DNA from 2 places in the Kitasatospora sp. NPDC053057 genome. Region 1 is predicted to be linked to the other one. Evidence: predicted binding sites of a transcription regulator. Region 1 holds the regulator's gene; the other holds the start of a gene.
What was found. Region 1 encodes HrcA, which represses chaperone genes, less so after heat shock. Its sites were predicted from a motif close to TTNGCACTCNGNNNNNCNGAGTGCNAA; they were not measured.

Region 1 (3,408 bases):
CCCGCGCACTCGGGGCACGGGGTCGGCACGACGGTGCCGAAGCCCTGGCACTGCGGGCACGGGCGGGAGGTCATGACCTGGCCCAGGAAGGACCGGGTGACCTGGGAGACCTCGCCCTTGCCGCGGCACATGTCGCAGGTCTGGGCGGAGGTGCCGGGGGCCGCGCCCTCGCCGTTGCACGTGGTGCAGGTGACGGCGGTGTCGACCTGGAGTTCCTTGGTGGTGCCGAAGGCGGCCTCCTCCAGGGTGATCTCCAGCCGGATCATGGCGTCCTGGCCGCGGCGGGTGCGCGAGCGCGGGCCGCGCTGGCCGGCCGCGGCGCCGAAGAAGGCGTCCATGATGTCGGAGAAGCCGAAGCCCGCCGCGCCGGCGCCGAAGCCGCCCGCGCCACCGCCGCCGGGCGACAGCGGGTCGCCGCCGAGGTCGTAGACCTGGCGCTTCTGCGGATCGGAGAGCACCTCGTAGGCGGCGTTGATCTCCTTGAACCGCTCCTGCGTCTTCGGGTCCGGGTTGACGTCCGGGTGCAGTTCGCGTGCCAGGCGCCGGAACGCCTTCTTGATCTCGTCCTGCCCCGCATCCCGTCGGACGCCGAGTACCGCGTAGTAGTCCGTGGCCACCAAATGCTCCGCTTGTTCCGCCTGTAGTAGTGCGACTGGACACCGCCGCCGGACTTCCGACGGCGGTTGCTTGCTACGACTCGGCCAGGATCTGCCCCACGTACCGTGCCACCGCTCGCACCGCCCCCATTGTGCCCGGGTAGTCCATCCGGGTCGGACCGATCACGCCCAGTTTCGCCACGCTCTCGTCGCCCGAACCGTAGCCGACCGAAACGACCGAGGTGGAATTCAGCCCTTCGTACGCGTTCTCCCGCCCGATCCGGACCGTCATCGCGGCGTCCGCGGTCTCACCCAGGAGGCGGAGCAGGACGACCTGCTCCTCCAGGGCCTCCAGCACCGGCTGGATGGTGAGCGGGAAGTCGTGCCCGAAGCGGGTCAGGTTGGCCGTGCCGGCCAGCATGATCCGCTCCTCGTTCTGTTCGGCGAGCGCCTCGAACAGCGTCGCCAGGACAGTACTGACGGTCGGCCGGTCGACCTGCTCGAAGATCCCCGGCAGCTCCTCCAGCAGTCCCGGGACGTCCGGAAGCCGCTGGCCGGCCGCCCGCGCGTTGATCCGCGCCCGCAGGTCCGCCAGGACCGTCTCGCCGACCGTGCCCGGGCAGTCGATCATCCGCTGCTCGACCCGGCCGGTGTTGGTGATCAGCACCAGCATCACCTTGGCCGGGGCGAGCGCCACCAGCTCGATGTGCCGGACGGTGGAGCGGGTGAGCGAGGGGTACTGCACCACGGCGACCTGCCGGGTCAGCTGGGCGAGCAGCCGCACCGTGCGCCTGACCACGTCGTCCAGGTCGACGGCGCCGTCCAGGAAGTGCCGGATCGCCCGGCGCTCCGGGGAGCTCATCGGCTTGATCTCGGCGAGCTTGTCGACGAACAGCCGGTAGCCCTTGTCGGTGGGGATGCGCCCGGCGCTGGTGTGCGGCTGGTGGATGTACCCCTCCTCCTCCAGCGCCGCCATGTCGTTGCGGACCGTGGCCGGGGACACCCCGAGGTTGTGCCGCTCCACCAGGGCCTTGGAGCCGACCGGCTCCTCGGTGCCCACGTAGTCCTGGACGATCGCGCGCAGCACGGCGAGCTTGCGGTCGTCCAGCTGGCGGACCTCACCGGCCATGGGGCACGCACCTCCGTCTTCGCACGTTGTCCGTCTGTGATGCTGCGAGCCGCTCCTCGGAGGGCCCGACCTTGGCACTCTGCGCACACGAGTGCCAAAACCGTACCTGCCAGTGTACGGCCCGGGTCCTACCGCAGGAACGGCCCGGCCAGGGTGATCCTGCCCGCAGTTCCGGACGGCCACCACGACACTCCGCGTGCGGGGGTGGTGCCCCGGGGCCGTCCGGGTGGCAGCATCGAAAGCGACGGCGAACGGAGGAGCAAGAGATGTCGAGCTCGGGCCAGCACACCCGTTTCGCGCCCGACCGCGGCCTGACCGGCCGCATGGTCGCGACGATGTTCGTGATCGGGCTGCTGTACGTCGGTTTCACGGGCCTGCTGATCGCGCTGCTGCGCGGGGCCTGGCCGCTGATCGTGCTGATCTCCGGCGGGCTGTTCGTGGCCCAGTTCTGGTTCAGCGACAAGATCACCGAGCGGGCCATGGGCGCCCGGCCGGTGACCGAGGAGCAGTACCCCCAGCTGCACGGCACCATCGACCGGCTCTGCGCCCTGGCCGACATGCCCAAGCCCCGCGTGGCGGTCGCCGACAACGACATGCCCAACGCCTTCGCCACCGGCCGCAACCCGCAGAACGCCGTGGTGTGCGTGACCACCGGCCTGTTGCGCCGGCTCGAACCGGAGGAACTGGAGGGCGTCCTGGCGCACGAGCTGTCGCACGTCGCCCACCGGGACGTCGCGGTGATGACCATCGCCGGCTTCCTCGGCGTGCTCGCCGGGGCGATGACCCGGATCGCCATGTACGGCGGGTTCATGGGCGGCGGCCGCAACAACAACGACCAGAACGCGGCCATCGCGGCGCTGATCATCCCGCTGGTGTCGATGGTCGTCTACGCCATCAGCTTCCTGCTCACCCGGCTGCTCTCCCGCTACCGCGAGCTGGCCGCCGACCGGGCCGCCGCCCAGCTCACCGGACGGCCCAGCGCCCTGGCCTCCGCCCTCACCAAGGTGACCGGGCAGATCTCCGCCATCCCCACCGAGGACCTGCGCAAGTCGCAGCCCTACAACGCCTTCTACTTCGCCCCCGCGCTGAACGCCAAGGAGACCGCCTCCCAGCTGCTCTCCACCCACCCGACGCTGGAGAAGCGACTGGCCCAGCTGGCGAAGATCTCCGAGCAGCTCGGCCGCTGACCCGTTACGACCCCGTTCACGAAAGGACCCCCGTGGGATTCCTGGACGCCCTGTTCGGCCGCACCAAGCCCGTCAAGCCCGACCTCGACCAGCTGTTCGGTGTGCCGTCCGCCGCACTCACCCTGGAGGCCGCGGCCGGGTTCCTGCCCACCGGGCTCGGCTCGGTCTGCTTCGCTGCCGTCGAGGGCGCGTCCTTCGTCCAGGTGGAGCAGCAGGTCCGGGCGCTGCTGGACGCCGACACCGAGCGCGGCGGCGTCCCGGTGGAGGCCTCCAAGGACGGCTACGGCTACTCCTGGCTGCTCGCCCGGCACACCCCCCAGGAACTGCCGGAACTGGTGAACGACCTGCACGCGGTCAACAGCGAGCTGGAGGCGAACGGCTTCGGCCCGCAGCTGCTCTGCTCGCTGGTCGGCTTCCGCAATCCGGAGGGGCAGTCGCTGGCCCTGGTCTACCTCTACAAGCGCGGCACCTTCTACCCGGTGTGTAAACAGCCTGG
Region 2 (3,408 bases), on a different contig from region 1:
GGCCACCGCCCGTACGCCTCCAGCAGCGCGTCCTGGACGTCCTGGGCGACCAGCCCGAGCACGTACTCGGTGCCGTCCGGCCACTGCTCCAGCCACCAGCGGCGGTGGGTGACGGCCTGCTCCACCAGCGAGACGACGGCGGCGTCCGCCACGTCCCGCGCGGTGAGGTCGGCCAGGATCAGTGCCCGCGCGTTGTGCAGGGCGGTCTCGATGTCGTCGGAAGCCATCCGTCCATTCTCCGCCGAAACCCGGGACACGCCGAAACGCCGCGTGGGCGGCCCCCCCCGAAGGGGACCGCCCACGCGGACGAGGAGTCAACCGACCCGATCGAAGCGATCAGGATCAGAAGTCCATGTCACCGCCCGGCATGCCGCCGCCGGCGGCCGCGGCGGCCTTCTCCGGCTTGTCGGCGATGACGGCCTCGGTGGTGAGGAACAGCGCCGCGATGGAGGCGGCGTTCTGCAGCGCGGAGCGGGTGACCTTGGCCGGGTCGATGATGCCCTCGGCGATCAGGTCGACGTACTCGTTGGTGGCGGCGTTCAGGCCGTGACCGGCGGGGAGGTTGCGCACCTTCTCCACCACGACGCCACCCTCCAGGCCGGCGTTGGTCGCGATCTGCTTGATCGGGGCCTCCAGCGCGACCTTGACGATGTTGGCACCGGTGGCCTCGTCGCCGTCCAGCTCCAGCTTGTCGAACGCGACACCGGCCTGCAGCAGGGCGACGCCACCACCGGCGACGATGCCCTCCTCGACGGCGGCCTTGGCGTTGCGGACGGCGTCCTCGATGCGGTGCTTGCGCTCCTTGAGCTCCACCTCGGTGGCCGCGCCGGCCTTGATGACGGCCACGCCGCCGGCCAGCTTGGCGAGGCGCTCCTGGAGCTTCTCGCGGTCGTAGTCCGAGTCGCTGTTCTCGATCTCGGCGCGGATCTGGTTCACGCGACCGGCGACCTGCTCGCTGTCGCCGCCACCGTCGACGATGGTGGTCTCGTCCTTGGTGATGACCACCTTGCGGGCGGTGCCCAGCAGGTCGATGCCGGCGTTCTCCAGCTTGAGGCCGACCTCCTCGGAGATCACGGTGCCACCGGTGAGGATGGCGATGTCGCCGAGCATGGCCTTGCGGCGGTCGCCGAAGCCCGGGGCCTTGACGGCGACGGACTTGAAGGTGCCGCGGATCTTGTTCACGACCAGGGTCGACAGGGCCTCGCCCTCGACGTCCTCGGCGATGATGACGAGCGGCTTGCCGCTCTGCATGACCTTCTCCAGCAGCGGGAGCAGGTCCTTGACCGAGCCGATCTTGGAGTTGGCGATGAGGATGTACGGGTCCTCGAAGGTCGCCTCCATGCGCTCCAGGTCGGTGGCGAAGTAGGCGGAGATGTAGCCCTTGTCGAAGCGCATGCCCTCGGTGAGCTCGAGCTCCAGACCGAAGGTGTTGCTCTCCTCGACGGTGATGACGCCTTCCTTGCCGACCTTGTCCATGGCCTCGGCGATCAGCTCGCCGATCTGGGTGTCAGCGGCGGAGATGGAGGCGGTGGAGGCGATCTGCTCCTTGGTCTCCACGTCCTTGGCCTGGGCCAGCAGCTGGTCCGAGACGGCGGCGACGGCCTTCTCGATGCCGCGCTTCAGGGCCATCGGGTTGGCGCCGGCGGCGACGTTGCGCAGACCCTCGCGAACCAGGGCCTGGGCGAGCACGGTGGCGGTGGTGGTGCCGTCACCCGCGACGTCGTCCGTCTTCTTGGCGACCTCCTTGACGAGCTCCGCACCGATCTTCTCGTACGGGTCCTCGAGCTCGATCTCCTTGGCGATGGACACACCGTCGTTGGTGATCGTGGGGGCGCCCCACTTCTTCTCCAGCACGACGTTGCGACCCTTGGGGCCGAGCGTGACCTTCACTGCGTCGGCGAGCTGGTTCATGCCACGCTCAAGGCCGCGGCGAGCTTCCTCATCAAAGGCGATGATCTTGGCCATCAGAAGTGGTCCTCCGGGACACGGTCGACTGCTCGGACCAAGGGGTGCCCGCGACGGACGGCCCTGGTGCGCGGAGGTCCATTCCCCTACCGCTCCCGGGGGCCTCACCGACCCGGTCCGCTGTCACTCTCACACTGTGAGTGCTAACGCAATGATTAGCACTCCGGGTGGTCGAGTGCAAGCCCAATCGCCAACCCGCGAGCCGTCCTCCGGGCCCGCACCGACTCCCGTCCGGGCCCGTGCGGGAACGCGAACGGGCCCGTACGACGCGTGTCGTACGGGCCCGTCGAGAAGCGAGTGGTCACCAGCCGTGGGCCGTGCCGAGCTCCTGGATTCGGAAGGGGTCAGACCGCCGCGCGGACCATGTCCGCCTGCGGGCCCTTCTGTCCCTGGGAGATCTCGAACTCGACCCGCTGGCCCTCCTCGAGGGTGCGGTAGCCGTCCATCTGGATCGCGCTGTAGTGGACGAAGACGTCCGCACCACCGTCGACCGCGATGAAGCCGTAGCCCTTCTCCGCGTTGAACCACTTGACGGTGCCCTGAGCCATTCCGAACTCCCCTAGTGCTGTGCTGGCCCTTCACGGTCCCGCAGGTCACGGGCCCGGGTCTGGTTTGAAGGCCGGCCCGGGGAACCCCCCCTGGGCGCAGCCGTGCACGCCGCAATCCTCCCCACGGGAACGCCGGACGGCTTCCGTGAGCGGGTGATTACGTCGACCGCCGCTGAATGTATCCGGATCGACGCCCTCTGCAACAGGGTCAACCGCCGGGAATTCCGCAGCACCGTCAAGAGACAACACCGAGCAAATCGGAAGGAACTCGGCATTCCGCGCGGGACATAGCGGACGAATTACCCAAATGCCCGCAGGAATTCTGACATCTGCCTGACATGTTTCCCGGGCCGGCCCCAGCGTCCGGACGCCCTCCGGCGAACCACGCCGTGGGCCGGAAGGGGAAGCCCTGTTCCCAGCCGAGCCACACTCTACTCCGACTTGACCCGGAAATATTCCCGCCGAAATGCAAGCGGCCGCCCGCACATACGGAGAGTGGAATTCCGTACGTACGGGCGGCCGCGAAGCAGACCCGGAAGCGGGTCGGAAGGCCGGGAACGGCTCAGCAGCCGCCGGCCACCGCCGGAATGATCGAGACGCTCGCGCCGTCCTTGATCTCGGTCGCCAGGCCCTCGGCGAACCGCACGTCGTCGTCGTTCACGTACACGTTCACGAAGCGGCGCAGCTTGCCGGTGTCGTCCAGGATGCGGGCGGAGATGCCCGCGTGGTTCTTCTCCAGGTCGGCGATGACCTCGGCCAGGGTGGCACCCTCGGCGGTCACCTCGGCGGCGCTGCCGGTGTAGGTGCGCAGGATGGTGGGGATGCGGACGTTGGCGCTCATGGCTCTCCTAGCGGGGGTGGGGTGGTTCAGGCGGACGCGAGGCCGGCGGCGCGG

Region 2: the regulator HrcA is predicted to act here: its motif matches at 2,121-2,147, upstream of groL (chaperonin GroEL).

Annotation. Positions count from the first base shown of each region.
Region 1 covers NZ_JBITZP010000029.1:19,668-23,075, reverse strand. Annotated here, with positions in the region: gene dnaJ (molecular chaperone DnaJ) at 1-617, opposite strand, end outside; gene hrcA (heat-inducible transcriptional repressor HrcA) at 691-1,725, opposite strand; gene htpX (zinc metalloprotease HtpX) at 1,992-2,912, shown strand; gene ACIG5E_RS26715 (hypothetical protein) at 2,945-3,408, shown strand, end outside.
Region 2 covers NZ_JBITZP010000025.1:35,873-39,280, reverse strand. Annotated here, with positions in the region: gene ACIG5E_RS24935 (hypothetical protein) at 1-227, opposite strand, end outside; gene groL (chaperonin GroEL) at 343-1,965, opposite strand; gene ACIG5E_RS24925 (cold-shock protein) at 2,310-2,513, opposite strand; gene ACIG5E_RS24920 (ubiquitin-like small modifier protein 1) at 3,076-3,354, opposite strand; gene thrC (threonine synthase) at 3,381-3,408, opposite strand, start outside.